DNA from 3 places in the Streptomyces sp. NPDC001137 genome. Region 2 is predicted to be linked to each of the others. Evidence: riboswitches for the same ligand, from Rfam matches in the RefSeq annotation. Region 2 holds a riboswitch; each other region holds the start of a gene.
The links. A riboswitch is a leader RNA that binds a small molecule or an ion and turns the genes downstream of it on or off. The one in region 2 is predicted to bind cyclic di-AMP.
Positions count from the first base shown of each region.

Region 1: it holds a riboswitch for cyclic di-AMP, as region 2 does, so the genes downstream of both, ABT254_RS31280 (M23 family metallopeptidase) here and ABT254_RS14760 (M23 family metallopeptidase) in region 2, are expected to answer to the same signal.
Region 3: it holds a riboswitch for cyclic di-AMP, as region 2 does, so the genes downstream of both, ABT254_RS02355 (transglycosylase SLT domain-containing protein) here and ABT254_RS14760 (M23 family metallopeptidase) in region 2, are expected to answer to the same signal.

Region 1 covers NZ_JBEPBA010000019.1:15,936-26,434, forward strand. Annotated here, with positions in the region: gene ABT254_RS31255 (NsdA family TPR-like regulatory protein) at 1-1,270, shown strand, start outside; gene lhgD (L-2-hydroxyglutarate dehydrogenase) at 1,352-2,572, shown strand; gene trmB (tRNA (guanosine(46)-N7)-methyltransferase TrmB) at 2,800-3,648, shown strand; gene ABT254_RS31270 (PrsW family intramembrane metalloprotease) at 3,719-5,038, shown strand; gene ABT254_RS31275 (aldo/keto reductase) at 5,051-6,001, opposite strand; gene ABT254_RS31280 (M23 family metallopeptidase) at 6,110-7,135, opposite strand; cyclic di-AMP (ydaO/yuaA leader) riboswitch at 7,147-7,304, opposite strand; gene ABT254_RS31285 (PP2C family protein-serine/threonine phosphatase) at 7,569-8,651, opposite strand; tRNA gene ABT254_RS31290 (tRNA-Met) at 8,759-8,832, opposite strand; gene ABT254_RS31295 (alginate lyase family protein) at 8,942-10,063, opposite strand; gene ABT254_RS31300 (dihydrofolate reductase family protein) at 10,405-10,499, opposite strand, start outside.
Region 2 covers NZ_JBEPBA010000006.1:294,429-304,927, forward strand. Annotated here, with positions in the region: gene ABT254_RS14745 (DUF6126 family protein) at 1-122, shown strand, start outside; gene ABT254_RS14750 (tyrosine-protein phosphatase) at 132-929, opposite strand; gene ABT254_RS14755 (alpha-galactosidase) at 1,100-3,169, shown strand; cyclic di-AMP (ydaO/yuaA leader) riboswitch at 3,477-3,644, shown strand; gene ABT254_RS14760 (M23 family metallopeptidase) at 3,649-4,548, shown strand; gene ABT254_RS14765 (SGNH/GDSL hydrolase family protein) at 4,802-5,587, shown strand; gene ABT254_RS14770 (TetR/AcrR family transcriptional regulator) at 5,711-6,331, opposite strand; gene ABT254_RS14775 (glutamate dehydrogenase) at 6,439-7,617, opposite strand; gene ABT254_RS14780 (MBL fold metallo-hydrolase) at 7,908-9,161, shown strand; gene ABT254_RS14785 (DUF429 domain-containing protein) at 9,214-10,002, shown strand; gene ABT254_RS14790 (cupin domain-containing protein) at 10,039-10,425, opposite strand.
Region 3 covers NZ_JBEPBA010000001.1:488,492-498,990, reverse strand. Annotated here, with positions in the region: gene ABT254_RS02365 (FAD-dependent oxidoreductase) at 1-1,135, shown strand, start outside; gene ABT254_RS02360 (HAD family hydrolase) at 1,270-2,127, shown strand; gene ABT254_RS02355 (transglycosylase SLT domain-containing protein) at 2,187-2,669, opposite strand; cyclic di-AMP (ydaO/yuaA leader) riboswitch at 2,674-2,844, opposite strand; gene ABT254_RS02350 (polyprenyl synthetase family protein) at 3,545-4,555, shown strand; gene ABT254_RS02345 (CHRD domain-containing protein) at 4,704-5,651, shown strand; gene ABT254_RS02340 (LolA family protein) at 5,907-7,163, shown strand; gene ABT254_RS02335 (ABC transporter ATP-binding protein) at 7,301-8,278, shown strand; gene ABT254_RS02330 (ABC transporter permease) at 8,265-9,146, shown strand; gene ABT254_RS02325 (hypothetical protein) at 9,136-9,633, opposite strand; gene ABT254_RS02320 (tetratricopeptide repeat protein) at 9,896-10,499, shown strand, end outside.

The DNA of each region.
Region 1 (10,499 bases), on a different contig from region 2:
GTCGAAGGGCATGGTGCCGCAGGGTGCCGCGCCGCACCTCATCGCCGCCGCGATAGGGCAGAAGCTCGGCCGCCCGGTGCCGCTCCACGAGATCGGCCTGGCGGACGCGGATCCCGCGCCCGAAGTGGGCCTCGCCTTCCCCAGGGACGTAGGACAGGCGGTGCGGTCGGCGACGGAGCTCTACCGTCTCGACCTCGCCGGGCGCCGGGCCGGCTCCGGTGGCATCTGGCAGTCGCTGGCCGGATCGTTCGCAGTAAGCGCATACGCAACGCCCGCCTCACGGTGGCTGATAACACCGGCCGACAGTTCGGTGGCGCGCGAGGCGAACTCCGCCGACGGCTCGGGCGCACCGCTCAAAGTCGGCCACAGCGATGTGCAGAAGCTGCGGGAGGCCGCCGAGGACGCCCGGCGCTGGGACTCCAAGTACGGCGGAGGCGACTGGCGTTCGTCGATGGTGCCCGAGTGCTTAAGGGTGGAGGCGGCTCCGCTGCTGCTCGGCGCGTACTCGGACGAGGTCGGGCGCGCGCTGTTCGGGGCGAGCGCCGAACTGACCCGGCTCGCGGGCTGGATGGCCTTCGACACCGGGCAGCAGGAGGCCGCGCAGCGGTACTACATCCAGGCGCTGCGGCTGGCCCGGGCCGCCGCGGACGTACCCCTCGGGGGGTATGTGCTGGCGTCCATGTCGCTGCAGGCGACGTATCGCGGCTTCGGCGACGAGGGCGTCGACCTCGCGCAGGCCGCCCTCGAGCGCAACCGGGGGCTGGCGACCGCCCGCACCATGAGCTTCTTCCGGCTCGTCGAGGCACGGGCGCACGCGCGCGCGGGTGACGCGCAGGCGGCGGGCGGGGCGCTGCGGGCCGCCGAAGGGTGGCTGGAGCGGGCCCGTGACGGTGACAATGACCCGTCATGGCTGGGTTTCTACTCGTACGACCGTTTCGCTGCGGACGCGGCCGAGTGCTACCGCGATCTGAAGGCGCCGCGTCAGGTGCGGCGGTTCACCGAGCAGGCGCTGTCGAAGCCGACGGAGGAGTTCGTGCGGTCGCACGGGCTGCGGTTGGTCGTCTCGGCGGTGGCCGAGCTGGAGTCGGGCAATCTCGATGCGGCGTGCGAGCAGGGGGTGCGGGCGGTGGAGGTGGCCGGGCGGATCTCGTCCGCGCGGACCACGGAGTATGTGAAGGATCTTCTGCACCGACTGGAGCCGTACGGGGACGAGCCTCGGGTGGTGGAGTTGCGGGAGCGGGCCCGGCCCCTGCTGATGGCCCCGGCCTGAACCGGGGAAGGCGCGGCAGGAGCTCTTTCCTTCCACGTTTGAAGTGATTGTCAGTGGCGCAGTGCACTATCGGTAGGGGAGGTGGTGCGTGTGCGGCCGGGGATCGCTTACGACTGTGATGTGCTGGTGGTGGGGGGTGGCATCGTCGGGCTGTCCACGGCGTACGCGATCACGCGTGTCGCGCCGGGGACGCGGGTGACCGTGCTGGAGAAGGAGCCGGGGCCGGCCCGGCACCAGACGGGGCGCAACAGCGGGGTGATCCACAGCGGGATCTACTACCGCCCGGGCTCCCTGAAGGCGCGATACGCGGTGCGGGGCGCCGCCGAGATGGTGAAGTTCTGCGCGGAGTACGGAATCGCCCATGCCGTCACCGGCAAGCTGATCGTCGCGACCGAGAAGGACGAGCTGCCGCGGCTGCACGCCCTGGTGCAGCGCGGGCGGGAGAACGGGATTCCGGTACGGGAGCTGAGCGGCCCCCAGATCGCGGAGTACGAGCCGGAGGTGCGCGGGCTCGCGGCCATACACGTCGGGACGACCGGGATATGCGACTTCGTGGGGGTCGCCCGGCAGCTGGCCGAGGCATCCGGGGCGGAGATCCGGTACGGGGCACGGGTCGAGCGGATCGACCGGCGGCCGGAGCTCGGGGTGGCCGTGCGGACGACGAGCGGTGACGTCGTCCGGGGGCGCGTGCTGGTGAACTGCGCCGGGCTGTACTGCGACGAGGTGGCCTGGCTGACCGGGGACGACCCCGAGATGCGGATCGTGCCGTTCCGGGGCGAGTACTACGAGCTGGCCCGCCCCGATCTGGTGCGCGGGCTGGTGTATCCGGTGCCGGACCCGGCGTTCCCGTTCCTCGGCGTGCACCTCACACGCGGGATCGACGGCGGCGTGCACATCGGGCCGAACGCGGTGCCGGCGCTGGCGCGGGAGGGGTACGACTGGGGGGCCGTACGGCCGCGGGAGGTGGCGCGGACGCTGGCCTGGCCGGGGGCGTGGCGGATGGCCCGGCGGCACTGGCGGTACGGGGCCGGTGAGCTGGCGCGGTCGGCGTCCAAGGCGGCGTTCACCACGGCCGTGCGGCGGCTCTTGCCGGCGGTGACCGCGGATGATCTGGTGCCGGCTGCGGCGGGGGTGCGGGCGCAGGCGGTGCTGCGGGACGGGGGGCTGGTGGACGACTTCCTGATCAAGGAGGGGGCTCGGGCCGTGCATGTGCTGAACGCGCCCTCGCCTGCGGCGACCGCTTCACTGCCGATCGGGCGGGAGGTGGCTGGGCGGGCGCTGGCCATGCTGGGCTCGGTGTGAGGTAGCCCGGCGGCGGGGTCGGGCTCGCGGCGGATCCGCTGCCGGATGCAGCTCGCCCCCGCCCCCCCTACCCGTCCCGTACCTGGGGGCTGCCGCCCCCAGACCCCCGCTTCGGCCCTGAAGGGGCCTCGTCCTCAAACGCCGGACGGGCCGGGATTGCCGGCCGGCGCCGAGAAGCCGGCGCCCCGGGCTGGGTGCCTCACCGTGCCCGTAAAATCGACCCCACTGTGTCTGACTCCCTCAACACCCCCGAAGCCCCCCGCCCCGGCGATCATGTGCCGCACATCCCCGGAGTGTCGGTCCGGCATACCCGGGTCAAGGGGGAGCCACGGTTCCCGGACGGGCCGAAGGCCGATCCTGCCGGGTCGCACTTCGAGCGGCGGATCCGGAGCTTCCAGCCGCGGCGGAGCCGGGTGACCGCCGGGCAGGCCGATGCGCTGCAGCGGCTGTGGCCCAAGTGGGGGCTGGACATCGACGGGCAGCGGACCCTCGATCTCGGCGAGCTGTTCGGGAACGGCAATCCCGTCGTGCTGGAGATCGGGTTCGGGATGGGTGAGGCCACCGCGCAGATGGCCGCCGCGGACCCGGAGACGAACATCCTCGCCGTGGACGTGCACACCCCGGGGCAGGGGAACCTGCTCAACCTCGCCGACCACGACGGGCTGTCCAACGTCCGCGTGGCCAACGGGGACGCGATCATCCTGCTGCGCGAGATGCTCACCCCGGATTCGCTGGACGGCCTGCGCGTCTACTTCCCCGACCCGTGGCCGAAGAAGCGGCATCACAAGCGGCGGCTGATCCAGCCGGAGTTCCTCGACCTCGCCGCGGCCCGGATCAGACCCGGCGGGATCGTGCACTGCGCGACCGACTGGGAGCCGTACGCCGAACAGATGCTCGAAGTGCTGACGGCGCATCCGGAGTTCGAGAACACGCAGCCAGAGGGCGGTTTTGCGCCCCGTCCCGACTTCCGGCCGCTGACCCGTTTCGAGGGCCAGGGACTGGACAAGGGACATGTCGTGAACGACCTGCTCTTCCGTCGCGTACAGCACCACAACCAGCCCCCCACCGGCGCCTGACGCCCCACGGCCCTGCGGGCAATCCGAAGTACCGTCGCGGGCGGCGCCCTCCCTCGTTAGGGTCAATGCCGTGGCCACCTTTCCCCCGTACCCGACGCATCCGCCACACCCCGGCGGCCCGGCCGGCGGTGCGCTCGGGCACGCTCACTGGTGGCAGCGCAGAGCGGTCCGCTACGGCGCGCTCATCACCCTGCTCGCGCTCTCCGGGCTCGTCATCCTCGCCCTGGTGCGCGAACAGACCGGCACCGAAGGGTTCCTGGTGGGGCTCGGGCTGGCCGTGCTGCCCGTGCCGCTTCTCATAGCCGCGTTCCGCTGGCTGGACCGCGTCGCCCCCGGCCCCTGGCGCAACCTGCTGTTCGCCTTCGCCTGGGGGGCCTGTGCGGCGGCGCTGATAGCGATCGTCGCCAACAGCTTCGCCACGAAGTGGATAGCGACGGCGACCGCCGACCCGTCCAGCGCGGACACCCTCGGCGCGACCGTCATAGCGCCCATAGTCGAGGAGTCCTCGAAGGCGGCCGCCGTGCTGCTCGTCTTCCTGTTCCGCAGACGGGACTTCACCGGGATCGTCGACGGGGTGGTGATAGCCGGGGTCACCGCCACCGGCTTCGCGTTCACCGAGAACATCCTCTACCTGGGCACCGCCTTCGGCACCGACCAGCTCAACGGCGACCGCGGCATCGCCTCCGTCACCGCGGCGACGTTCTTCGTGCGCATCATCATGTCCCCGTTCGCGCACCCGCTGTTCACCGTGCTCACCGGCATCGGCTTCGGCATCGCCGCGCTCTCCGCGGAGCGCCAGCACCTGCGGCGGGTCCTCGTCCCGCTCTTCGGCCTGCTGCTCGCGATGAGCATGCACGCGATCTGGAACGGCTCCTCGGACTTCGGCGAGTACGGCTTCTTCGCGGTGTACGCGGCCTTCATGGTCCCCGCGTTCGGCCTGCTGACCTGGCTGGTGATCTGGACCCGCCAGCGCGAACTGCGCACCGTGCGAGAGGAACTGCCCGCCTACGCCGTCGCGGGCTGGCTCACCCCCGCCGAGCCCTATGCCCTCGGTTCGATGCGGGCACGCCGGCTGGCCCGCGAACACGCCGCCCGCCACCTCGGCAAGCCCGCCGCACGCGAGGTCGCCCAGTACGAGGCGTACGCGACCTCCCTGGCCTTCTTGCGGCACCGGGGGCGCCGTGGCCGCGCCGGTGCCGACTTCGTCGTCAGGGAACGCGAGTTGCTGTACGAGCTGTGGCGGCGCCGGGAGGTGGCCCGCCCGGCGCTGGACCACGCGGCACGGATGACGGCGCCCCCGGTGCCGGTGGCGGCGCCGCCCTGGCCGGTGTACGGGGCGTACGGGTACCCGGCGGTGCCGAATCCCGCGTACAACCCGTACCGGTCGTAGGACCCGAGGCGGTCAGGCCGACGCTTCCGTCAGGCGGGCGACCTCGGTGTCGGTGAGCGTCAGTTCGCCCACCGCGAGCAGCGCCGGGAGCTGCTCCACCGTCCGCGCGGAGGCGATCGGGGCGGCGACCGTCGGCTGGGCCGCGAGCCAGGCCAGGGCGACCGTGGCGACCGGGGCGTCATGGGCCTGGGCGATCTCGTCGAGGGCGGTCAGGACCCGCTGCCCCCGCTCGGACTCCAGGTGCTTGGCCGCGCCGCCCGCCCGCGGGCTGTCGACCGTCGCGCCGGGCCGGTACTTGCCGGTGAGGAAGCCGGAGGCGAGGGAGAAGTACGGGACGGCGGCCAGACCGTAGCGCGCGGCCACTTCCTGCAGCTCGCCCTCGTACGTGTCGCGGGAGACCAGGTTGTAGTGCGGCTGCAGGGCCACGTACTTGGCAAGGCCCTCGCGGTCGGAGAACTCCAGGGAGGCGCGGAGCCGGTCGGGCGAGATGTTGGACGCGGCGATGTGCCGGACCTTGCCCGCCTTCACCAGCTCGTCGAGCGCGCCGATGATCTCCTCGACCGGCACCTCGGGCTTGTCGAAGTGGGTGTAGTAGAGGTCGATGTAGTCGGTGTCGAGGCGCCGCAGGGACGCCTCGGCCGCGGCCTTGATGTTCGCGGCGGACAGGCCCTGGAACTCTGGGTGCTGGCTGACCTTGGTCGCGATGACCACGTCGTCGCGGTTGCCGCGCGCCCTGACCCACTTGCCGATGATCGTCTCGGACTCGCCGCCCTGGTTGCCGTCGACCCACGACGAATAGGAGTCGGCGGTGTCGACGAAGTTGCCGCCGGCGGCCGTGTACGCGTCGAGCACGTCGAAGGAGGTGGCCTCGTCGGCGGTCCAGCCGAAGACGTTGCCGCCGAGGGAGAGCGGGAAGACCTCGAGGCCGGAGGAGCCCAGCTTGCGCAGAGAAGGAGAAGTCATGGTCTACGTCAACGCCCGCCCAGGAGGCCGCTCTTCCGCAGTGGGCGCAAAGATCCCGTAAACAAGCGGACTACGGCACTCCGGGTACGGACGGAGAGCGTACGGGTGTCAGGGGTTGAGGCCCTTGCTGCGCAGCCACGTCATCGGGTCGATGCCGGTGGCATTGCCGTCGAGGTGGACCTCGAGGTGCAGGTGCGGGCCGGTCACGTTGCCGGTGGCGCCGATGCGGCCGATGACGTCACCCGTGCTGACCTTCTGGCCGACGCTGACGCTGATCGACGACTGGTGGCAGAACCAGAGCTCGGTGCCGTCGTCGAGGGTGAGGATCGTGCGGTAGCCGTACGAGCCCGCCCAGCCGGCCTGTGTGATGGTGCCGGAGTGGATGGCCTTGATGAGCGTGCCCGTGGGCGCGGCGAAGTCGAGGCCCGTGTGGTAGCCGGAGGACCACATGGAGCCGGCCTGACCGAAGGTGCCGGTGATCGTGTACGACACGACCGGCAGCTTGAACTGCTTGGCCAGCTCGGCGAGCTTCGCGGCCTCGGCGGCCTTCTTGGCGTCCGCCTCCGCCTTCTCCTTCGCGGCGGCGGCCTTGGCCGCGGCCTCCTTCTCGGCCTCGGCGGCGGCTTCGTCGATCTGCTTGGCGAGGGCCGCCTCGGTGGCCGCCTGGCTCTTGCTGTCGATCTGGACCTGCTGCGACTCGGCCTGCGCCATGATCCGGTCGCGCAGTGCCTCACCGGCGCCCTTGGCACCCTGTGCGCTGCCCTCGGAGGTGGTGGCGACATCGCTGAGCGCGGTCGCGGAGCCCTTGGGGGCGTCGGAGCCGCCGTCGAAGACATGGCCCACGGAGGCGAGATCGGGCATGGAGATCGACACCGGCGGCTTGCCGGTGTTGGCGCTGGCCATGCCGCCCGCGCCGACGGCGGCTATGACGCCGACGCCCAGGACCGTGGAGCTGCGGGCGAGTCCCCCGCCGCGCTGCTTGGCGACGCGGTGCCGGCCGCGTACCGGGGCGATGGAGTCCTCGGTGGGATTCCACTCCTCCCAGGGGCCCTCGTCGGTGCGTCGGACGGCGAAGCCGAAGGGCTCGGTGCTCGGCACGAACGGGGCTTGCGGGGCAGGCGGGTTGGACGCCACGTGGGCGTGCTCCTTTCCTTCCTTCTCGCCTACCGGGTTAGCTGACGGGTTCGGAGCAGGAAGGTCTCCTACGCGCGTATACCTGCCGTGCTGCCACGGCTGTATCAGCGCGATTCACCCCAGGGTGGTGGTTCCCCGGTTCCCTTGCGGGATTCGGCGCGTGCGCACGGAGCCGCCTCTTGTGACGGCTGGGACGACCGCGCTGCGTTATCGAACGTTAATAGACCCGGGGTGCCGATTCCAAGGTGTTCCGCTTGATCATTAACCTTTCCGACCTGGACGTACGGCGCATGAACGGCGAAAAACGGGCGAGTTGACCGCGCCTCAGGAATCCCACGGACATTGACGGTTTGTCAGTTGTTATGCGGAGGGGGTTCGCCCGATCACACCCGGTCACAACCGGCCGCACCTCGTCGCGCCCGGCCGCACCTGCTCAGGGGCGCCTTACGGCGAGCAGCGCCATGTCGTCCGTCATGGCCTCATCGGCATGCCTGCGCACCTCCCGCGCGAGGGTGACGAGCAGCGCGGCGGGGTCGTGGAAGACCCGGCCGGCGAGTCGTTCCGCCGGATCGAAGAACACCCCGTGCTCGTCCCGCGCCTCCGACAGTCCGTCGGTGTACAGCAGCAGCGTGGCCCCGCTGCCGAACGCCGTCTCCTCCGCGCGGTCGGGCCGGCTCCCGAGCCCGCCCATGCCGAGCGGCAGAGCGGGCTCGCGGGCGTGCAGGGTGCGCACGGTGCCGTCGGGGCACAGCAGCAGCGGGGGCGGGTGGCCGCGGGTGACGATGCGTACGACGCCCTCGCCGTGCGGGAGTTCGGCGAGCACGGCGGTCGTGAACCCCTCGAACAGCTCGATCCCCGCGCGCCGCGCGGCCTCCCGCTCCAGCGCCCGGTCCAGCCGCTGCGCGACCGCCTCCAGCGTGGCCTCCTGCTCGGCGGCCTCCCGGAAGGCCCCGATGACGACGGCCACAGCGGCCACCGCCCCCATCCCCTTTCCGCGTACGTCGCCCACGACCAGCCGTACGCCGTGCGGGCTGTCCTGCACGGCGTACAGGTCGCCGCCGATGGACGCGTCCGCCTGCGCGGCCTCGTACCGTGCCGCGATCGCGAACCCTCCGATCCGCTCGGCGGGCTCGGGCAGCACGGCGCGCTGGGCGGCCTCGGCGATCTCGCGCTGCGAGGCGAGCTCCTCGCTGCTGCGGCGGACGAGGAGGTTGATGAGGACGGCCAGCACCGAGACCGTCGCCACGGTGGCCAGCTCGGTCACCGCCTCGACCTGGAGGAGGATGCCCACCTCGGCGTGGATCGCGGTGACGACCAGGACGGTCGCGCCGCCGGTGAGGACGGTGCCCCGGCGCGAGTACAGCGGGGCGGCGACCAGGGGGGCCGCCGTGAAGAGGGGGCCCGCCGTGAACCGCGACGGGGTGAGGTAGTCGTAGCAGGCCCCGCCGACGATCAGCAGTGCCGGGAGCAGCCGCACGAAGGTGCGTGCGTATGAGATCGGCCCCTCGTGCTCCACCGCTCCAGGTTTCCCGGGACGGCGGCGCGGGGCGAGCCGGATGGCCCGACCGGGGGAAACACTCAGGGCCGGAGTCCAGTGACTGGACTCCGGCCCTGAGCCTTGAGTAGCGGGGACAGGATTTGAACCTGCGACCTCTGGGTTATGAGCCCAGCGAGCTACCGAGCTGCTCCACCCCGCGTCGTTGTGTAACCAGCATACGCCATCCGCGGGGCTGTCTGCGCCAGGGTTTGCGTCCGCCCCCGCTCACCTGGGTTTTCCGGTGTCCGTAAGGGCCCGCGGGGCCCGCGTCAGGCGGCCGGGTTGTCCGCGTGGGTGAGCGTCTCCCAGGAGACGAAGAGGTCGTCGGTGCCGGCCGGGCGGGTCTGCGCGACCAGCTTGTGGGCGGCCGGGACGGGGGTGCCGAGCCGGTTCTCCAGGTGGTTGAGGACGACCTCCAGGTCGGGGCCCATGTTCCCGACGACCCTGCCGCCGCACAGCCACCGCGGGGGCTTCTCCCCCATCTCGTAGCGGGCGTGGAAGTCGAGGGCCGCCTTCAGCCGGTCCTTGACGTCGCCGTACAGGTCGACGCCCTGGTGCCAGGCGGTCTCGGCGATGTGCGCGGTGGCGGCGAGGGAGTAGCCGACGTGCTTGAAGTTGCGGCAGGTCTCCTGTGCGATCCCGTCCTCGAACTTCGTCTCCTTGAACCAGTACGTCTCCAGCTTCTGCACGGTGTTGGCGTCGGAGCCGGCCGGGGTGAGCGGGATCTTGCCGTCCTTGCGCAGGTAGAAGTAGTCGGGCACCAGGCCCCGGAAGCGTTTGACGGCGGCGTCGAAGGTCTTGTGGTCGTCGGTGAAGACGGCGATCCCGATGGCGGCGTCGGTCATCGCGAGGTCCCAGTTGCCGTTGTAGTCGGGAAGGTCCCTGGTGACCTCGGGGAGGTAGGCGGTGCGCAGCATGGCCGCGAACCGCCGTACCCGGTCGGCGGGCCAGCCGGCGCCCGGTGCGTACCGGATGATCTCCGCGGCCCGCGCCCAGGTCGACCCGGCCCAGGAGGACTGCAGCTGGGCGTCCTGCGCCGTGTGCCGCTTCAGCTGCGCCGACCAGGCGTCCATGATCTCCCGGGCCTTGGCGGCGTGCTCACGCTGACCGGTGACGCTGTACAGGAGGGCCTGCGTGTAGGCGGCGATGGCGTCCTGCCGCTCCTCCAGACAGCCCTTCGCGCCCTTGCCGCCCCAGGGACAGTTGACGATCGCGGTCGGCTGGGCCGTGTACTTGTACGAGCCGTACTTGCTGTCCCGCATGTCGAGGAACGCCTGCAGCCAGGGCTGCTTGCCCGCGATGACGTTCTTGCGTACGACGTCCAGCTGGGCCTGGCTGACGAGGACACCGGGGTGGGTGAACGGTGCGCCCGGGGGCAGCGCCCTCGCCATGGTGCGGGTGCCCGGGTCGGTGCCGCAGGAGGCGACGAGCGCCGTCAGCAGGAGGACGAGGAGAACTGCCGCCGCACGTCTGGGAACTGACCTCACTGGCTCTACCTCCGCGATCGCCTCCGGCCGGTACGGTCAGCGTCGCCGTTCGCGGAGTTGGGCGCAGGATCTGTTGGGCCGATCGGCCGGTGCGGGGGGTGTGGTGGGCGGTGCTGGGGGCTGCGCCCGCAGACTCCCCTTCGGCCTGAACGGCCTCGTCCTCAAACGCCGGACGGGCTGAGAGATGCCGACCGGCGCTGAAAGATCACCCCCCAAGTCACCCCCACCGAGTCACTCCCCTCAAGTCACCCCAGCAAATGCTCGTTCGGCGCCTTTGCCCGCCCCGCGTACTCCTCCAGCACGACCACCTCGACCCCGCGCCCCGCCAGCAGCCCGCTCC
Region 2 (10,499 bases):
GCAACAGCAACATGGAGGAGAAGTTCCCCCGCGCCCTATGGGTGCGTCTGATCATCTACATCGCCGTCGGGCACCTCTTCGCGGCCTTCGTCTACCTGCTGTTCGAGGTGGGAGCGAAATAGCGGCCGGGCTCAGTCCAGCAGCCGCTCGCGCAGCCGCTCGCGGAGTTCCGGGGTGAGCCCGAGGCCCTGCTCCAGGTAGGTGTCGACGTCGCCCCACGTCCCCTCGATCGTCTCGAAGGCCGCCGCCAGATACTCGGCACGCGCCTCGAACAGGGGGCTGAGCAACTCCATCACCTCGGGGGAGTAGGCCGCGGCCGAGCGGCTGCTGCGGTGCACCTTGTAGCGGCGGTGCTTGGCGTTCGACTCCAGGTAGTCCGCGACGATCGCCTCGCGCTCGACGCCCAGCGCGAGCAGGGTCACCGCTATGGACAGGCCCGCACGGTCCTTGCCCGCCGCGCAGTGCATCAGGGCGGGCACACTGTCGTCGGCGAGCGAGCGCAGCACGTGCGCGTGCTCGGTGGTGCGCTCCTTGATGATCCTGCGGTAGGAGACGATCATGCGGTTCGCCGCCTTGCCGTCGCCGAGGAGCTCGCGCAGCTGCTCGATCTCGCCCTCCCTGACCATCTTCCAGAACCCGGCGCCGTCCGCCGGGTCCGTCAGGGGGAGGTTCACATTGCGCACGCCCGGCAGCTCGACGTCCGGGCCCTCCAGCTTCTGATCCGCGGCGTTGCGGAAGTCGAAGATCGTGTGCAGCCCCAGGGCGGACAGGAACTCGGCGTCCCCCTCGGTCGCGTGCGCGAGGTGGCCGCTGCGGAACAGCATCCCGTGGCGCACCCGCCGTCCGTCCACCGTCGGAAGTCCGCCCACGTCACGGAAGTTGCGGACCCCCGCCAGCTCGGGTTCGGTCGACGGGACCTGCTGCGTCACGTGGGCTCCTCCCAGTCCGCCCGGCCGGCGCGGCTCGTCGTCGGGCACCCTCCCGACGATACGACATGGATTCCTGGGGCAATGAGTTGTCCACAGGCGTTGCGACCAGGCCTCACGTGGCTTGATGATGTTGCGGATTGGTCGCACCTGTTCGGATGTGTGAGGGCTTGATGCTGGAGATCGCAGACAACGGCCGTACGTGGCTCCTCTCGGGGCCGGCCAGCAGTTACGCCGTCCATCTCACCGAGGACGACGAGCTGCTGCACCTGCACTGGGGCCCCCGGATCGCGCTCGCCGACGCCGAGGCACTCGCCGTCCGCCCGCTGCCCGACTACCGGCCCTTCGAGTCCCCGCTCGACGGACGCGAGGAGTACCCGGTGGAGGGCGGCCCCCGCTTCGTGCGGCCCGCCCTGTCCGTGCGCACCGACGAGCGGCGCGGCACCGAGTGGCGCTTCGAGAGGTACGAGGCGGAGGGCGACCACCTCCGGCTGGGCTTCCGGGACGGTGGGCTCGCTATCACGCTGCACTACCGGATGCGGCACGACGTCGTGGAACGCTGGGTGACCCTCGACAACGAGGGACCCGCCCTGGAGCTGCTGCGGGCCGACTCCGCGACCTGGACACTGCCCGAGCGCGAGGAGTGGCGGCTGTCCCAGCTGCACGGCCGCTGGGCCGCCGAGTCCCGGCTGACCGCCTCGCCTCTCACCTACGGTGAGAAGGTCATCGGCAGCCGCCGCGGCCACACCGGCCACCAGCACCTGCCCTGGGTCGCCCTCGACACCGACGCCACCGAGGAGTACGGCGAGGTCTACGGCTGCGCTCTGGGCTGGTCGGGTTCCTGGCGGATCGCGGTGGCGCAACTTCCGGACGCGCGCGTGCAGATCACCGGCGGCGTCGGTTACGACGACTCCGGGCTGCTGCGGCTGGAGCCGGGGGAGTCGTACACCACCCCCGTCTTCGCCGGTCTGTGGAGCGACGGCGGCTTCGGCGGCGCGAGCCGCGCCTGGCACGCCTACCAGCGTGCGTACGTCATCCCGGACGCCGACCAGGACCGGCCGGTGCTGTTCAACTCCTGGGAGGCCACCGAGTTCGACATCTCCGAGGAGCAGCAGGGTGCCCTCGCGCGGCGGGCCGCGGCGATCGGCGTCGAGCTGTTCGTGGTCGACGACGGCTGGTTCGGCAAGCGCACCAGCGACCGCGCGGGACTCGGCGACTGGACGGTCAACCGGGACCGCTTCCCGAAGGGCCTCAAGCCTCTCGCGGACTATGTGCACGCCCTCGGCATGCAGTTCGGCATCTGGGTCGAGCCCGAGATGGTCAACCCGGACAGCGACCTCTACCGCGCGCACCCCGACTGGGTGCAGTTCCAGCCGGGTCGGAAGCGGACGGAATTCCGCAACCAGCTCGTGCTGAACCTGGCCCGGGAGGACGTGCGGGAATACCTCTGGGAGCAGCTCGACGCGCTCCTCTCCAGCGCCCCCATCGACTATGTGAAGTGGGACTTCAACCGCTGCTTCACCGACGCGGGCTGGCCCGGCGAGTCCTACCCGCAGCGCCTCTGGGTCGATCATGTCCGGGGCCTTTACGCCCTGTTGGGCCGGCTGCGGGCGGCCCACCCCGGTGTGGCCTTCGAGTCCTGCTCGGGCGGCGGCGGACGGATCGACCTCGGGATCATGAGCCGTACGGACCAGGTGTGGACCTCCGACAACACCGATCCGCTCGACCGGCTCGCCATCCAGCACGGCTTCAGCCAGATCCACCCCGCGCGGGTGATGGCCGCCTGGGTCACCGACAGCCCGAACACCCAGCTCAACGGCCGGGTCAGCTCGCTGCGCTTCCGGTTCGTGAGCTCCATGGCCGGCGTGCTCGGGGTCGGCGGGGACCTCACCCGGTGGACCGAGGAGGAGCTCGCCGAGGCCGGCGAGTGGGTGGCGCTCTACAAGGAGATCCGGCCGCTGGTGCAGCACGGCGACCTCTACCGGCTGCGGCCCCCGCGCGGCGGGCTGAGTGCGGTGCAGTACATGCGCGGGGACGAGGCGGTCGTCCTCGCCTGGCTCCAGGCGCAGAGCCACGGCGAGCCCGTACCGGCGCTGCGACTGCGGGGCCTCGACCCGACAGCCTGGTATGAATGCCCCGAAACGGGCGAAATCCATAGCGGTGCCGTATTGCTGCATCACGGTCTGAGGACGGGATTGCGTGGCGACCTCGATGCGGCAGTTTTCCGTCTGCGGCGCATCTGAGCCTTCTGTCCGGTTTGGCGCTCCTTCTGCCTCTTCATTCCAACTCGCTCCCGAATAGGGGAACCTGGAGCAGGGGCACGTGAGGAGCGTCATATCCGTGACGGTGCGTGGCGCGTCATGTCCACGTAATTCATATGCTCAACAAGGCTGTTTGACGGAGACGATCACCCCGGAATTCACGCAGGGTCACGGCGTTTTCTCTCAAGGGATCAATAAAAACGCATTCACGGGGAACCGGCACTTGTTCCTCTGCGTCTTGGTCGCTTACGTTCGCCACCAATCCGGACGGACGCCCAATCCTGCCGCCGCCCGGTACCCGCAAAACTCACCCGTGAACGGCAGGAGCGGGGGACCCACAGGTACAACTGCCTGTTCCGGTCTCCGGAACGGCTAGGGGTAAAGCCGCGTCGCATGCGCGGCCGGGCATCTCCAGCCCGAACCCGACAGCTCACCTCGCAGGCGCCGGAGAGGAATTCGTCATGCCCGCGAAGGGTAAGCACCGTCGCCCGAAGCCCCAGCGCTTCACCCGTTCCATCGCCGTCGCCGGAACCGGTGGCGCCGCACTCGCTCTCCCGCTCATGGGGGCCACCGGCGCCCATGCCGCCACCACTCAGTCCCCTCCCCGGGCGGTTTCCGAAAAGGCCGTCCAGTCCCTTCCGGTCGCCGAGAAGAAGGCGGCCCGGAAGAGTGCCGGCGGCAATGCGGGTGTGCGGACCTATTCGGTACGGGCCGGCGACTACCTCTCGAAGATCGCCGACGAGCAGCATGTCGCCGGCGGCTGGCACAGGCTCTACTCGGACAACCGCAGGGCCGTCGGCGACGACCCGTCGCTGATCCACCCGGGCCTGAAGCTGACGATCGGCCGGAAGGCCGCGACGGACACCGCCAAGTCGTCCTCCTCGTCCGCCTCGAAGACGTCCTCCTCCGCCGGCAGGGCGACCGCCACCAAGGCCTCCCAGTCCGCCCCCACCGGCTTCACCCTCCCGGTGATCGGCGGCACCATCGGCACCGGCTACCACGTGGCCGGCAGCATGTGGTCCAGCGGCTACCACACCGGCGTCGACTTCGTCGTCCCGACCGGCACCTCCATCAAGTCCGTGGGCGCGGGCACGGTCGTCTCCGCGGGCTGGGGCGGTGCCTACGGCAACCAGGTCGTCGTCAGGCTCGCCGACGGCTACTACGCCCAGTACGGCCACATGTCCCAGATCTCCGTCTCGGCCGGCCAGTCCGTGACCGAGGGCCAGCAGCTCGGCCTGTCCGGCGCGACCGGCAATGTGACCGGCCCGCACCTGCACTTCGAGATCCGGACCACGCCCGACTACGGCTCCGACGTGGACCCGGTCGCCTACCTCCGCTCGAAGGGCGTCGGCGTCGGCTGACATCCCCCGCAGTCAACTGCCTGACACAGCTGCCGAAGGCCGGACCTCGATCCCCGGGTCCGGCCTTCGGTGTCGCCGCACAACATCGCTGACGCCTCAACAGCCCTGGTAGGAAGGTTATTCCGGGCTTGGTGAACACTTTAGAAGTGGCTTATCTCACCGCGCGTCAACCCTTTCCTACGGTCGCGTAGGTCACATTCGAAGGTGAATCATGGTCGGTGTGGCAGACGATTCGAAGAGTGACAGCAGATCAGTGATCGGGTCGTACGTTGCGGTGGGGGACAGCTTCACCGAGGGCGTCGGCGATCCCGGCCCCGACGGGGCGTTCGTCGGCTGGGCCGACCGGTTCGCGGTACTTCTCGCGGACCGGCGACCCGAGGGCGACTTCAGTTACACCAACCTCGCCGTACGCGGCAAACTGCTCGACCAGATCGTGGAGGACCAGGTACCGCAGGCCGTCGAACTGGCGCCGGACCTGGTCTCGTTCTGTGCGGGCGGCAACGACATCATCCGTCCCGGCACCGACCCCGACGAGGTCGCCGAGCGTTTCGAGCGGGCGGTGGCCAAGCTCACCGAAGTCGCCGGCACCGTCATGGTGACCACCGGCTTCGACACCCGTGGCGTCCCCGTGCTCAAGCACCTGCGCGGCAAGATCGCCACCTACAACGGTCATGTCCGGGCCATCGCCGACCGGTACGGCTGTCCCGTGCTCGACCTGTGGTCCCTGAAGACCGTCCAGGACCGCAGGGCGTGGGACGGCGACCGCCTTCACCTCTCACCCGAGGGGCACACGCGTGTGGCGTTGCGCGCCGGGCAGGTCCTCGGTCTCGAGGTGCCGGCCGACCCGGACCAGCCCTGGCCGCCGCTCCCGCCGCGCGGCACCCTCGAGGTGCGACGGGACGACGTGCACTGGGCGCGTGAGTACCTGGTGCCGTGGATCGGCCGCCGGCTGCGCGGCGAGTCGTCCGGGGACCACGTCACGGCGAAGGGTGCGCTGTCGCCGGACGACATCAAGATGCGGATCGCTTCGGTGGCCTGAGGGCTGCCAGGAGTCGCCTGAAAACCGTACTGGGCGGGGTGCTTCGGATGGCTGGAGAACGGCCCTCGCCGCGACGGGCGGTGAAGCGGCCCGGTGGCACTGAGCCCCCGCCGAGTGCGGGGCTCAGTGCTCCGAAGCCGTCGACATCGCCCGCTCCAGCCCCAGTTCCCGGGCCAGCGCCTCGTCCACCCACTCCTGGGCCCGTGCCCGCGACACCGCACCGGCGTACGAGGTCAGCTGTACGGCGAGCCCGTCCAGCAGGGCGGTCAGCCGCAGAGCCGCGCCGTGCGGGTCCGGGCAGTCGAACTCGCCCGCGGCCACGCCCTCCGCGATGACCTCGGCGATCGCCGCCTTCCACTGTCTGTCGAGGTCGCGCGTGACCTCCCGCAGCGAGGGCTCGCGCAGCGCCGCCGCCCAGCCCTCGATCCACAGCCGCCAGCCCTTGGCCTGGCCCGTCGGCGCGTACCAGCGCACCGCCGACCGCAGTCGCCGCAGCGCCGTCGTACGGCGGCCGAGAAGCCGGCGCAGCTGCGCGAGGTCGTCCTCGGCCGCGAAGGTGAAGGCCGCGGCGACCAGCTTCTCCTTGGTCGAGAAGTGGTACAGCACCAGCGCGTTGCTCACGCCGAGCGCCGAGGCCACGTCGGCGATCCTGACCGCCGCCACACCCCGCGCCTCGATCTGCCCGATGGCGGCTCGCAGCAACTCCTCGCGCCGCTCGGCCACACTCAACCGCACTCTCGCCACGCCGTCACCCTATTCCGTCGCCGCTGACAGCGCCGGGTGAGGCCGTCAGTTGGCGGGTTCCGGAGGGTGCGGGCTGCGGCCGTACCCCTGCCCGACCCGGCCCGTCGTCACCGGTACCAGCCGAAGCGTTCCGCGATCACCGGCAGCCGGTCCGCGACGATGGCGTGCGCGGCCGCCCGCGGGGTCGTCCCGTCGGACTCCGCGCGGGCCAGCATCTGCTCGGTCAGGGCGCGCATCGAGCGGCGGGTGTGGGTGAACGCCTCCTCCGCGTCCGCGCCGATGTCGCCGAACAGGGTCCACCACCACCAGGCGTTGGTCCCGGAGTTGACGACCACGTCCGGCAGCACGGTCACCCCGCGCGCGGCCAGCAGCTCCTCAGCCTCGGGCAGTACGGGCATGTTCGCCGCCTCGACGATCCACCGGGCGGTGATCCGCTCCTGGGCGTCGGTGTCGATGGCGTACGAGACCGCCGCGGGCACGAGCACCTCCGCCTCGGCCGACAGCCAGGCGTCACCGGGCAGTTCACGGTCGGCCGGGCGCAGGACCGCACGGTCCACGGTGCCGTAGGTGTCCCGCGCGGCGAGCAGCGCCTCGACGTCGAGACCGGCCGGGTTGGCGATGGTGCCCTTGATGTCGGCGACGGCGACGACGGTGAGCCCCGCGCGCGCGAGGAACCGCGCCGTCGCCCCGCCCATCGTGCCCAGCCCCTGCACGGCGACCCGTGTCCCCGTGTACGGCACGCCCGCCCGGTCCAGGGCGGCCAGCGCCGACTCGGCGACCCCGCACCCGCCGACCAGCTCGTCCAGACCGATGCCGCCCACCTCGATCGCGAACGCGTCCGCGAGCCTCCGCCGCGCCGCCGCCTCGTCGTCGAGCAGCGGATACACGGCCTGGACCGACGACACCAGGCCCGCCTCGGCCGCCGCCCGGTCCACCAGGTCCTGGCTGAGACCGAGGTCCTCGCCGGTGGTCCAGAAGTTTTCGACGTACGGCTTCATGGCGCGCAGGTAGCGCACCAGGAGCGCGTACGCCCCGGGGTCCCGGGGATCGCAGTCGATGCCGCCCTTGGCGCCGCCCAGGGGGACGTAGCGACCCTCGGGGTTGTAGTGCAGCGCCTCCTTCATGGTCATTCCGCGCGCGAGGCCGGTCACCTCTTCGAGGGTGCAGCCCGCGCGCATGCGCAGTCCGCCGCTGGAGACGCCGCGCACCAGCCGGTCGACGACCAGGAAGCCCTGGCGGCCGGTGAGGTGGTCGGTCCAGGCGACCGACATCAGGGGGGCGGTCATGCGGTCTCCTCGCGGATGGTGATCAGGGTGGCGGCGCCGGCGGCGAAGGCCCCCATTTACTGAATCGGCAGTCAGTATCGGAACCGGGGGCACAGCGTGTCAACGGACGGATCGATCACCTCGGCGCCGGCAGGGCGACGGGAATGGACGCCGACGGTCCGCGGTTCACCGAGCGGTAGGCAATCTTTGGGCTTTCCTTGGAATGAGTCCGCAGCGCCCCGGACGACCCAGGTGTTGTCGGAGGAGCCGACCATAATGGAATGCCTCGTCGACTCCCTCCTGGAGGTACCGTGTCCGGTTTCCGTTCCCTGAGCTCCGGGCTCCGCGCGCTGCAGCCCGCGGGCTTCGGCGCGGACCCGAGCGGTGAGCGCCTCGCGCGCATCCGCAGGTCACCGCACTTCAAGGACGGGGTCTTCCAGAATCCCGGAGGCACCGCCAGGACCAGGCCCTCCGGCTCCACACTGGACTTCGCGAAGGTCTTCTTCGACAAGGACGAGCGGCCCCGGCGCGCCCCCAAGGGCACCGTGCCGGTCTACCCCACGACGCTCGCCGACATCGCGAAGCCGCCGGCCACCGGACTGCGGCTGACCTGGATGGGGCACTCCAGCGTGCTCGCCGAGATCGACGGGCAGCGGGTGCTCTTCGACCCCGTGTGGGGCGAGCGCTGCTCCCCGTTCTCCTTCGTCGGCCCCAAGCGGCTGCACCCGGTGCCGCTGCCGATCGCCGCGCTCGGCCCGGTCGACGTAGTCGTCATCTCGCACGACCACTACGACCACCTGGACCTGCCCACCATCAAGGCCCTGGCCGGCACGGACACGCTGTTCGCCGTCCCCCTCGGCGTCGGCGCCCACCTCGAACACTGGGGAGTCTCGGCCGACCGGCTGCGCGAGCTGGACTGGCACGAGGCGACCAAGGTCGGCGGCCTCACCCTGACCGCCACCCCGGCCCGCCACTTCTGCGGCCGCGGCCTGCGCAACACCCAACACACCCTGTGGGCCTCCTGGTCCGTCGCCGGTGACGAGCACCGGATCTTCCACAGCGGCGACACCGGCTACTTCGACGGCTTCAAGGACATCGGCGCCGAGCACGGACCCTTCGACGCCACGATGATCCAGATCGGCGCCTACTCCGACTTCTGGCCCGACATCCACATGACGCCCGAGGAGGGCATGCGCGCCCACCTCGACCTCCAGGGCGGCGAGCCGCACGGCGTGATGATGCCGATCCACTGGGCCACCTTCAACCTGGCCACACACCCCTGGGCGGAGCCCGGCGAGGGCACGGTCGCGGCCGCCCGCGCCACCGGTTCCCGCGTCGCCCTGCCCCGCCCCGGAGAGCCCTTCGAGCCCACCGCCGAGACCGTTCCCTCCGAGCCGTGGTGGCGCGCCGTCGCCCAGGCCCCGGCCGGCGGCTGGCCGACGGCGGACGTGCTGACGAAGGCGGCGATCAAGACGACCGCCGACTCCGGCGCCGAGGCCCAGGCCGGGGCCGACGGCAGGTCCGCGGAGGGCACGGGGGAGCCGGAGACGGTATCGGCGGGCTGACCTCGGCAGGGGGGCGGTGACGCGACCCGGCAGGCCGGGAGAGGATTCCGGCATGAGCGGTCAGCACACGGTGACGGTCGGCGTCGACCTCGCGGCGAGTGCACGGCGTACCGCCGTGTGCCGTGTGGTGTGGGCAGCCGACGGTGCCCCGGCGGCGGAGTTCGTCGTGCCGGAAGGGGACGAGGACCTGCTGGCGCTGGTCCGGGCCGCCGACAAGACCGGCCTCGACTGCCCGCTCGGCTGGCCGTCCAGCTTCGTGGACACCGTCCTCGCCCACCACCAGGGCCTACGGCTGCCGCCGGCCGCCCGGTTCGGGGAGCGCACGGACGGCCGTCCGGGCCTGGACGCGCTGCGGTTCCGGCTGACCGACGACCTCACCTGGAAGGCGACGTCGATGCGCCCTCCGCTGTCGGTCTCCACCGATCTGCTGGGCGTGGTGGCGTTGCGTGCGGCCCGCCTCCTGGACGCACTCGCGGCCACCGGCACCCCGGTGCCCCGGGACGGGTCGGGTCAGGTCGCCGAGGTGTACCCGGCCGCCGCGCTGCGGCGGTGGGGCATCCGCCCGGCCCGCAGCTACAAGAGCGCCACGCCCGAGGCGCGCGAGGTCCGCGAGCGCATCCTTCTCACGGTCGAGGAGGGCCTGGGGCCGGTCCTGCCCGAGCCCGTGCGCTCCACGTGCGCCGACAGCCACGACCACCTGGACGCCCTGCTCTGCGCCCTGGTCGCGCGGGCCGTTCTGGTCGGGGACACCCGGTGGCCGGAGACCGCGCAGGAGCGCGCGGCCGCCGGGCAGGAGGGCTGGATCCACCTGCCGGGCGGGGAGCTGGCCGCCCTTCGCTGACGACACCGCCGGCCGAAGGGGGCGCGAGCCGGCGTCTCAGCCCTGCGCGGGCCCCTCCACATTGAACGTGGACTGCCCCGTCCCCGCCCTGGTGACGATGATGTCGGCAGGTTCCGCCGACGGATTGCTCTCCCGGTGCACGGCGCCCTTGGGAACGTAGATGAAGTCGCCGGGACCGGCTTCGACCGTGCGCGAGCCGTCCGGGCCGAACTCCATCCTCAGAGCGCCGGTCAGGACGTAGATCACCGACTCGTGCTCGCCGTGGTGATGCCAGCCGGAGGCCGCCCCGGGTTCGGTGCGGACGAATCCCGACCACATGCCGTCGGTGGCGAACGCCTCCTGCCGGTCCATTCCCGGTGTCGCGGGCCCGGGCCGCCGGTCGCCGGGACGGGCGACGGCAACCTCGTCGTGTGGAGGCTCCATGAGGGCTCCTTCCGTTCGGGCCGTCGAACGGCGGCCCCGTCTCCCCACCAGGCTAGCCAGGGGCCCTGACGAGG
Region 3 (10,499 bases), on a different contig from region 2:
ACGCGGACTGCCGGTCCGTGTCTTCGGCGAGCCCATGGTCAGCTGGCGCGACCACATGCCCGCCGGAATGCTCCTCAAGTCGACCCCTGCCGCCTCCAGTCTGGACGCGCCGCAGCAGGGCCACACACTCGCAGACTACTGCGACGCCGCCGGCATCAGGCGGCTGGTGACGGACGAGGACATCATCCCCGTCGAGACCTTCATCTCCTACGGCGAGTGGTTCCAGCAGAAGCTGGTGCCCGAACTGGAGCGGGTGCGGGTGGTGTCGGTGGACCGGCGCAAGGGTGGTGGCTTCGAACTGAAGCTGGACTCCGGTGAGTTGTTCACCGCCCGCGCGGTCGTCGTGGCGACCGGTCTGTCCGGCCTCGCGTACCTGCCGGCCGAACTGGCCACCGCCGCGGCGGACGGACCCACCCCCACGGGCCCGGTCTCCCACAGCTCCCAGCAGCACGACCTGACGCGCTACGCCGGCAAGGAACTGATCGTGATCGGCGCAGGCCAGTCCGCGCTGGAGACGGCGGCGCTGGCGGCGGAGGCGGGCGCACGGGTGCGGGTGGTCTCCCGGGGCCGCGGCAGGGTCGCCTTCGGCGCACCGCCGTGGAAGCAGCCGAGGCTGCGCCCCGAGTCGCCCTTCGGCCGCGCCTGGTCCCTGTGGGCCCTCAGCTACTACCCGCACCCCTACCGCTACCTGCCGGCCGAGACCCGCCACTACCTGGTGCGGCGCGTACTCGGCCCGCTCGGCGCCTGGTGGCTGCGCGACCGCTTCGAGGGGAAGGTACAGGTCAGCGAGGTCGACCGGATCGTGCGGGCGGACGCGGCCGACGGCTGCTGCGAGCTCACGGTGCGCACCCACGCGGGCCGCGTCCAGGACATGTCCGCGGACCACGTCATCGCGGCCACCGGTTACCGGGTGGACATCGCGGCCATGGACTTCCTCGGCCACGAACTGCGCACGCGTCTCGCGGTGAGCCGCGGCACACCCAAACTGGGCGCGGGATACGTCTCCTCGGTCCCCGGCCTGTACTTCACCGGCCTGCCGGCCGCGGCGTCGTACGGCCCGGTGATGCGTTTCGTGTGCGGTACCGAGTTCGCCTCTCCGAGGCTGGCCAAACACCTGGCGGCAGCGCACGGCTAGGCCGGGGCCGCGGGCCCCGGCCTGATGATGAAGAGCCCACAAGGATAAGGGAGTTGGGCGAGGGACGGTGGAGCAACGGGCCGTCGTCCGGTTCGCGATGAGTCGGTGGGGCGTCCTGTCCGTATTCTCTGATCATGGCCGCACCCACCGCATATGCACTCATCGCCACCGACCTGGACGGCACGCTGCTCCGAGGCGACGACACGCTGTCCGACCGGTCCCTCGCCGCGCTCGCCCGGGTCGCCGGGGCCGGCGCCCGGCACCTCGTCGTGACGGGCCGGCCGGCCCCCAGGGTGCGGCCGCTCTTCGACCAACTGGGCAGCAGGGGGCTCGCGGTGTGCGGGCAGGGCGCGCAGGTGTACGACGTGGGCGCGGACCGTCTGCTGTGGTCCGTCACCCTGGACCGGGAGCTGGCCGAGACCGCCCTCGGCAAGATCGAGGCCGAGGTGGGCCAGGTGTACGCGGCTGTCGACCAGGACGGTGTGGAGGGCCTCACGCTCATCGAACCGGGCTACCTGATGCCGCATCCGACGCTGCCGGCGGTCCGGGTCGACCGGCGCGACGACCTCTGGTGCGAACCCATCAGCAAGGTGCTGCTGCGCCATCCCGCACTGTCCGACGACGAGTTGGCGGCGACGGCACGCTCGGTCGTCGGTTCGCTGGCCACCGTCACCATGTCGGGACCGGGGACCGTCGAACTCCAGCCATGCGGCATCACCAAGGCGACGGGCCTCGCACTGGCCGCCGCACACCTGGGACTCGGTCCTGAGCAGACGATCGCCTTCGGCGACATGCCCAACGACATTCCCATGTTCGACTGGGCCGCCCACGGCGTCGCCATGGCCAACGCCCACCCCGAACTCAAGGCGGTGGCCGACGAGATCACCCTGTCGAACGAGGACGACGGCATCGCCGTCGTCCTCGAGCGACTGTTCGTCGAGTTCGGGGAGCTCGACGAACTCGTGGAGCTCGGCCAGCTCGAGGGGCTGTGAGCGGTCGCACCCCGAAGGGGCGCGGGGCTGTATCCCTGTGCGGCTCCGCCGCAAAGCGCCTAGTAGGCGCCGAACACGTTGTCGATCGACCCGTACCGCGCGGCAGCGTACTTGCAGGCGGCCGTGATGTTTGCGATCGGGTCGAAGGGGTTCATCGCCGTGCCGGGCACGTGGTAGGCGAGGAATGTCGGGTCGATGACTTGCAGCAGCCCCTTGGACGGAGTGCCTGCGAGCGCGTTCGAGTCCCAGTTGTTGATGGCGGCCGGGTCGCCCGAGGACTCGCGGATGATGTTGCGGTAGATCCCGTTGTACGTCCCGGGGATTCCGTTCTGCTTCATGACCTGGAGGGCGCCCCTGATCCAGCCGTCGAGATTGTCGGCGTAGCCCATCGACTTCACGTTGGCCACGGTCGGGGTGGCGGCGGACGCGGTGTTCGCCCCGATGAGCGGAAGGGCGAGAACGGCGGCGCCGGTGCCGGTGACGGCGAGCTTGCGGGCGAGGCGGTTGCTTCTGGGACGGCGGTGCTGACCTGTTGCAGGCATGGCGGGATCCTCTCCGTCGCCTGCGAGGTGAGCTGTCGGGTTCGGGCGGGGAGATGCCCGGCCGCGCAGCCGTACGGCGACGCGGCTTCACCCCTAGCCGCACCGGGATGCCCGGTCCGGCGGCCTACCTGGTTCCCCCGCTCCTGCCGTGCGAGTGGTTCGGTCGATGGTCGTGCGCGGGCGGCGGCAGGATTCGGCGTCCGCCCGACAGGCCGGGAACGTATGCGAGAGCACATGGCGGGAACAAGTGTCGGGCTCACAGATCAGGCCTATTGACCTTGGTCTGAGGCTTATGGGGTGCTTGATCCTTTGCGGTTGCCAAGCCTCAACTCGCCTGCGGGGGTGGGGAAGCGGCGGGGGAATCGGCACCGCGCGTCCGTCGTGCCGTGTGAGTCAAGTCACCGGCATCCGCAAGAACGGCAAAAAGGGCAATGACCCCAACTCATAGTCAACCAGCCGCCCATCGCCTCATTGGGGGGCGAAAGCGGAACCTGTCATGTGGTGCACGTCGTTGTCATGACGGTCGCCCGTCGAGCACCCCGGGCCCGGGATCCGGAGGTCCTCGTGAGTCGTTTCGTGGGGGAAGGATGTTTCGGGCTCGTTCAAACGAGGGACACGCCGAGCGGCGCGCCGGGGACGAGCCGGGGGGTGCTCCGAGAGGCGGGTCGGCCGACACCCCGATAGACAAGTCGATAGATATCCGTTCTTATCGGTTGATCAAAAACATACCGGTCGTGATCCGATACCGCCCGGGCTGGACGGGTGGGTGGCATCGGTGATCGAAAGGTGACCGGATACGCTGACTTGAGTGATGTCAGCGACCTATCGACAAACCGTGTAACCGCCAGTAGACACCAGCAGACAGGAGACCCCTCGTGACCGTCGTCGGGCCGTTCGGGCTGAGCGTGCGGGACCAGGCTCTGGAAGCCGATGTCCAGGCCGGATTGGCGGCCGTCGAGGAAGGTTTGCTCGAAGCCACCAAGAGTGAGGTGCCCTTCATCACGGAGGCCGCCCAGCACCTGGTGCGGGCGGGCGGGAAGCGGTTCCGCCCGCTGCTCGTGATGCTCGCCGCCCAGTTCGGTGATCCGTATGCGCCGGGTGTCGTGCCGTCGGCCGTGGTGGTGGAGCTGACCCATCTGGCGACGCTGTACCACGACGACGTGATGGACGAGGCCGCCGTGCGGCGCGGCGTCGACAGCGCCAACACCCGCTGGGGCAACTCGGTGGCGGTCCTCACCGGCGACTTCCTGTTCGCGCGCGCCTCGCACATCCTCGCCGACCTCGGCCCCGAGGCGGTCCGGGTCCAGGCCGAGGCGTTCGAGCGCCTGGTCACGGGGCAGATCCTGGAGACGGCGGGGCCGCAGGACGGCCGGGACCCGGTCGACCACTACCTGGACGTGCTCGGCGGCAAGACGGGTTCCCTGGTGGCCGTGTCGTGCCGCTTCGGGGCGATGATGTCGGGCGCCGACGAGACGGTCGTGGACGTACTGACGCAGTACGGGGAGCGGCTGGGGGTCGCCTTCCAGCTGGCGGACGACGTACTGGACATCGCCTCCGAGTCGCGCGAGTCCGGGAAGACGCCCGGGACCGACCTCCGTGAGGGGGTCCCCACCCTTCCGGTGCTGCGACTGCGGGAGCGGGCGGCCCGGCTGGGGCTCGCCGAGGACATCGCCCTGTGCGAGCTGCTGGACTCCGACCTGAGCGACGACGCGCGGCACGCCGAGGCGCTCGCCGGGCTGCGGGAGCATCCCGCGCTGGAGCAGGCGCGCCGGGACACGGTGCGGTACGCGGAGGACGCGCGAGCGGCGCTGGCCCCGCTGCCGGAGTGCGATGCGAAGCTGGCGCTGATGGAGATGTGCGACGCCGTCGTCCATCGGGCCGGCTGAGCTGCCACTCCGACCTGCATGTTCGAGTGATGTGATACACGTCACATATCTGGACTGAGTCCAGAATAAGATCGCTTCCGTAGTCCTCCCCAGAAGGCCGACGCAGGGGGTGTCGGCCGGTCTACGGGGAGAAAACAGAATCATGGGCATGAACACGACGTTCTCGAAGCGCCGTAAGAGCCTGATGGTGGCCGCCGCCGCGGTGGCCGCCGCAGGGGGGATCGCCGCCGCGGTGATCCCGGCCCACGCCGCCGGGGGGACCCTGTCCGGCGACACCGGGGGAACCGTTCTTGCCGCCAGTCTGCGGGGGGCCAACGAGGTTCCCGTGGCGGGCGGTCCGGCCGTCGGCGACAAGGACGGCGCCGCGCTCGAGTTCATCAAGGTGCAGGACGACAAGGTGTCCGTCGCCGTGACCTGGCGCGGCACCGGCAAACCGACCATGCTCCACATCCACCAGGGCGCCCGGGGGACCAACGGGGGCGTCAAGGTCGACTTCACCGACCTGCTGAAGAACAGCAAGCGGCACAGCGTCACCGGCACGGTCGAGGTCAAGGACGCCGGGCTGCTCGCCGCCCTCAAGTCCGACCCCGGTTCGTTCTACGCCAACCTGCACACCACCGAGTTCCCCGGCGGAGCCGTCCGCGGCCAGCTCCACAAGGTCACCGTCGCCGCCTTCGACTTCCGTCACGCCCTGCACAACTTCCAGGCGTCCGTGATCAAGGGCAAGCAGATCTACGAGTGCAAGCCGGCCACCGGCGGCGGCTACGCCTTCGCCCAGCGAGACGTCGGCGCCCTGCTCGGCGGCGGCATCCGGCACTCCTTCGTGGCGCCCAACTCCGGTACGCCGCAGTGGGTCGCGCCGGACGGAAGCGCGGTGACCGGGGCCGTCCTGGCCAAGACGCCGAACGGGGACGGCAACATCCCCGAGCTCGACCTCAAGGCCACTCAGGCCGGCAAGCACCACGGTCTGCTCGCGAACACCACCGAGATCCTGCGGCTCAACACCGTGGGCGGAGTGGCCCCGGCCGGCTCCTGCACTCCGGGCGCGATCGTTGGAGTGCCGTACCGGGCGGACTACGTCTTCCTGCAGAACTGACGGGAGCTCACCCAGGGCGGCGTCTTCCCCCTGCGACCCCTACGGGTCGGGGGCAGGCGCCGCCCTGTCGCGTCATACCCCAGGTGTACACGGAGTTGGCCCCCGGGGCTGACGCTTCCTCCTGGCCGATTTGGTGAGATGGAAACCACGGAAATCACCACTGATCACCGATTCGGGTGAGAATGGCGGCTCGGGGTGGACAACAGAAACACGCGAGTTGGACAAGCCGCCGCCGACGACGGAGGTAGCGCACACATGGCACCGTACGAATCCGACGACAGTACGACCGCCGGGGAGGCCGACGACCTGCGCGCGGGTCGGCGCAAGGCCGCGCGGTACGTGGTCCCGGTCGCGGTGGTGGGGGTGGCGGCGGCGACCATCGGGCTCGTCCCGGCGCTCGCCGACTCCGGTGACCCCGACCTGCCGAAGATCAGCGCGCAGCAACTCATCGACAAGATCGCCAAGTCGGACGTGCAGCAGCTGTCCGGCACGGTGAAGATCACCACTGACCTGGGGCTGCCGGACCTCGGCGGTCTCGAGAGCAGTCTGACGTCCGGCGCCGGCACGTCGGGTGACGGCTCGTCCGCCGACCCGAGCTCCAAGCTGACGGAGCTCGCCACCGGCACGCACACCCTGCGCGTCGCGGCCGACGGCCAGGACAGGCAGAAGCTGTCCCTGCTGGAGAACGCGGCCGAATACAGCATCATCCACAACGGCAAGGACGTCTGGGGCTACGACAGCCAGTCGAACGAGGTCTACCACTCGACCGCCCCGGCCGGCGCGGACAAGCAGCAGAAGGAAGACGTCCCCGCCACGCCCCAGGACCTCACCAAGGACGCCCTGAAGTCGGTCGACTCCACCACCTCGGTGACCGTCGAGGGGACCGCCCAGGTCGCGGGCCGTGACGCGTACCGGCTCGTCATCAAGCCGAAGCAGTCCGGTTCGACGGTCGGTCAGATCACGGTGGCCGTGGACTCGAAGACCGGGCTGCCGCTGAAGTTCACCCTGACCCCGGCGAGCGGCGGAGCCGCCGTGATCGATGCCGGTTTCACCCGGGTCAGCTTCGCCAAGCCGAGCGCATCGACCTTCGACTTCACCCCGCCCAAGGGCGCGAAGGTCACCGAGGACAAGCAGGGCGACCACGCGAAGGGCCACTTCGAGGGCGCCCCGAAGGGCGACCACAAGGCCGGCAAGCTCCCCGGCAAGCCCGGCAAGCCCGGCAGGCCGGACGAGGACCTCGGCAAGGGCCTCGACGGACTGAACGTCCTGGGCAAGGGCTGGACCTCCATCGCCACCTTCGACACCGGCGGCAAGGGCATCCCGTCCGGCTCCGAGGTCGGCGGGAACTTCGGCGGATTCCTCGATTCGCTCGGCGACAAGGTCTCCGGCAAGTTCGGCTCGGGCACGGTCTTCAAGACCCGTCTGATCAACGCCCTGATCACCGACAAGGGCAAGGTCTACGTCGGCGCGGTGAACAAGGACGCATTGGTCAAGGCGGCGAACGCGGGCTGAGCGCAGCGCCCCGAAAGGGGCGCGAGGCTGTATCGATGCGTCGAGCGCCTGGCCGGGAACCTTGCGCGATGCTCGTACGTAGTCACTGTACGTAGCCGCCGCGCGAGAGGCAGCACATGCACGAATCGAGGAAGCCGATGGACGAGGAGTCCGCCACGGAGCCGGAGCGGAGCGAGCCGCCGGGTGACAGCGTCATCGCCACCCGTGGGCTCACCAAGCGCTACCGCGGCGGACAACTCGCCGTCGACGGCCTGGACCTGACCGTCCCGGCGGGCAGCGTCTTCGGCTTCCTCGGTCCGAACGGCTCGGGCAAGACCACCACCATCCGCATGCTGATGGGCCTGATCGAGCCCACCTCGGGTGCTGCGCGCGTGCTCGGACAGCCCATGCCGCGGGCCTCGCGCACCGTGCTCCCGCACGTCGGCGCCCTCATCGAGGGCCCCGCCCTGTACGGCTTCCTCTCCGGCCGCGACAACCTGCTGCGTTACGACGCCGCCGACCCGACCGCCGATCCGCGCACCCGCCGTACCCGCGTCGCGGCCGCGCTGGACCGGGTGGGTCTGACCGCGGCGGCCGGCAAGAAGGCGAAGGCGTACTCCCTGGGCATGAAGCAGCGGCTCGGCCTCGCGGCGGCGCTGCTCCAGCCCCGCCGACTGCTGGTGCTCGACGAGCCGACCAACGGGCTCGACCCGCAGGGAATGCGCGAAATCCGTTCCCTGGTCAGGGAGTTGGCCTCCGACGGTACGACGGTCTTCCTCTCCTCCCACCTCCTCGACGAGATCGAGCAGGTCTGCACCCATGCCGCGGTGATGGCGCAGGGCCGTCTGATCACCCAGGGCGCCGTGGCCGACCTGGCCGCGGGGGTGCGCGGCCGGCTGGTCGTCACCACGCCCGACCCCGGGGACGCGGCGCGGGTGCTGAAGGAGCAGGGCGCCGCCGACGTCGTCGTCACCGACGACCGGGTGACCGCCGAGCCCCCGGACCGCGACCTCGCCGAGGTGAACGCCGCGCTGGTCACGGCCGGCATCCGCGTCCGCGGCTTCGGTGTGGAACGGGCGTCCCTGGAGGACGCGTTCGTGGCGCTGACGGGGGAGGGCTTCGATGTCGCAGGCTGAAGCAGTGGGCGGTCTCCGCACTCCACGGCTGCTGTGGACCTTCGGGCTCCTGCGCAGCGAACTGATCACCACCTTCCGGCGCTGGCGCACCCTCGCCCTGCTCGCCGTACTCGCCGCCGTCCCGATCCTGGTCGGCATCGCAGTCAAGATCGAGACCGGCGACGGTTCCTCGGCCGGCCCCGGTCGCGGCGGAGGCGGCCCCGCGTTCATCTCGCAGATCACCAACAACGGCCTGTTCCTGGTGTTCACCGCGCTGGCCGCGACGCTCCCGTTCTTCCTGCCGATGGCGATCGGTGTCATCGCGGGTGACGCCATCGCCGGCGAGGCGAACTCGGGCACCCTGCGCTATCTGCTGGTGGCCCCCGCCGGGCGCACCCGTCTGCTGCTCACCAAGTACGCGACCGTGATGGTGTTCTGCCTGGTCGCCACCTTCGTGGTGGCCGTCTCGGCGCTCACCGTCGGGGCGATACTCTTCCCGCTCGGCGGTCTGACGACCATCTCCGGCACGCAGATCAGCTTCACCGAGGGCCTGGGCAGAGCCCTGCTCATCGCCCTGGTCGTCGCCGTGTCCCTCATCGGCGTGGCCGCACTCGGCCTGTTCGTCTCCACCCTCACCGGCAGCGGCATCGCCGCGATGGCGACGACCGTCGGACTGCTGATCACCGTCCAGATCCTCGACCAGATACCCCAGCTCCACGCGATACAGCCGTACTTCTTCTCCCATTACTGGCTGTCCTTCGCCGACCTGATGCGCGACCCGGTCTACTGGGACGACCTGGTGAAGAACCTCGAGATCCAGGCCCTGTACGCGGCCGTGTTCGGTTCGGCGGCGTGGGCGCGGTTCACGGCGAAGGACATCACCGCCTAGCCGCCCCCGTGAGGCGGGCCAGTGCCTCCGTCTCGCGCGGCGGCCTCCCGCCGAGGTCACCGAGGCGCCAGTCGGACACCCAGGGCACGCGGTAGACGTCGATGAGCGACTCGATCAGCCGCACCTGCCGGTCGAGGGGCCGCGGCAACCGCCCGGGTGCGTCCGCGACGAGCACGACCGCGTCGAGGTCGAGCCCCGGCGGGACCTCTCCGAGGCGGAAGACCTCCAGGGTGCGCAGGGCGGCCGCCAGCCCCGACGCATGCGTACGGGCGACGAGCAGCACGGACGGGGGGTCCTCGGGGCCGGGCCAGGCACGGCCGCAGTCGTGACCGCCGTAGACGGCGGCGAGTGTGGACGCGCCCGCGCCGCCGTGCGTGCCCACCCAGGAGTAGCGGCGGGCGGTGGCCGCGGACGCGGCGGGCTGCCGCGGTCCCGGCTCCGGTACGGTGACCGGGCCGCGGATCCAGATCTCAGGTCCCTGCTGCACGTCCGTCCGCCTGCCCGTCTTCCTCCCTCGTACACCCACCGGTGCTCCGGGCACCGGCCGGGCGGGCGACGGGGGCGAGCTCCTGGGACGAGTCTGTGACGCCACGGTGACCGGAGAACCGGCAGCGACCGGCGAGACTCAACAGTACGTGCACGAACGGATCTTGACGCCGGGGGAGCGGAAACCCGACGGCGGGAGGGAGCACCATGGAACCCGAACGCGCTGTCCGCAGACTCCCCGACGCATCCGAGTGAGGGAACCGATGGCTCGACTCAGCCGCGAGAAGCAGCGGGAACACCAGCGCGCCGAGGGCTCCACGGCCCTTGTGGGAGCACCGATCGACGTTCGCGTACCCGAAACCGGTGCGGTCGGCGCCTGGGTCGGCGGTGTGCCGGTCACCGCGGCCACCGGCGAGGAGATCCAGCAGACCGTCCTGAACCACCTCCACCGCATCGCGCTCGCCACCGGCCGCCCCGTCCACGCCACCGTGCACGACGAGCGGATCGGCTGCGTCGTACACCTTCAGGTGGACACGGACGGGTCCAGCAGTTTCACCGGGGAACCCGTAGGGATGACTGTTCCGGCGGCGGAGGGTCCGCCGCCCCCGCCGCCCCAGCCCGAGCCGCTGCCGCCCCAGGGCGACAAGCCGACGCACGTGCTGCGGGCGTCCGCGGAGCCCACGCGGGAGAGCCCGCCGACGTTCGTGCTGCGTGCGCTGCCGCAACCGGTACAGGACAGGGCCCCGGGCACGGTGGCGGCCCCGACCGGCGAGTTCGGCCCGCCCCCACCGATGGACGCGGTCCCGCAGCGCCACCTGGAACCCCAGGACGCACCCGTCCCCGCCAAGGAATCCGCACCTCCCGAGG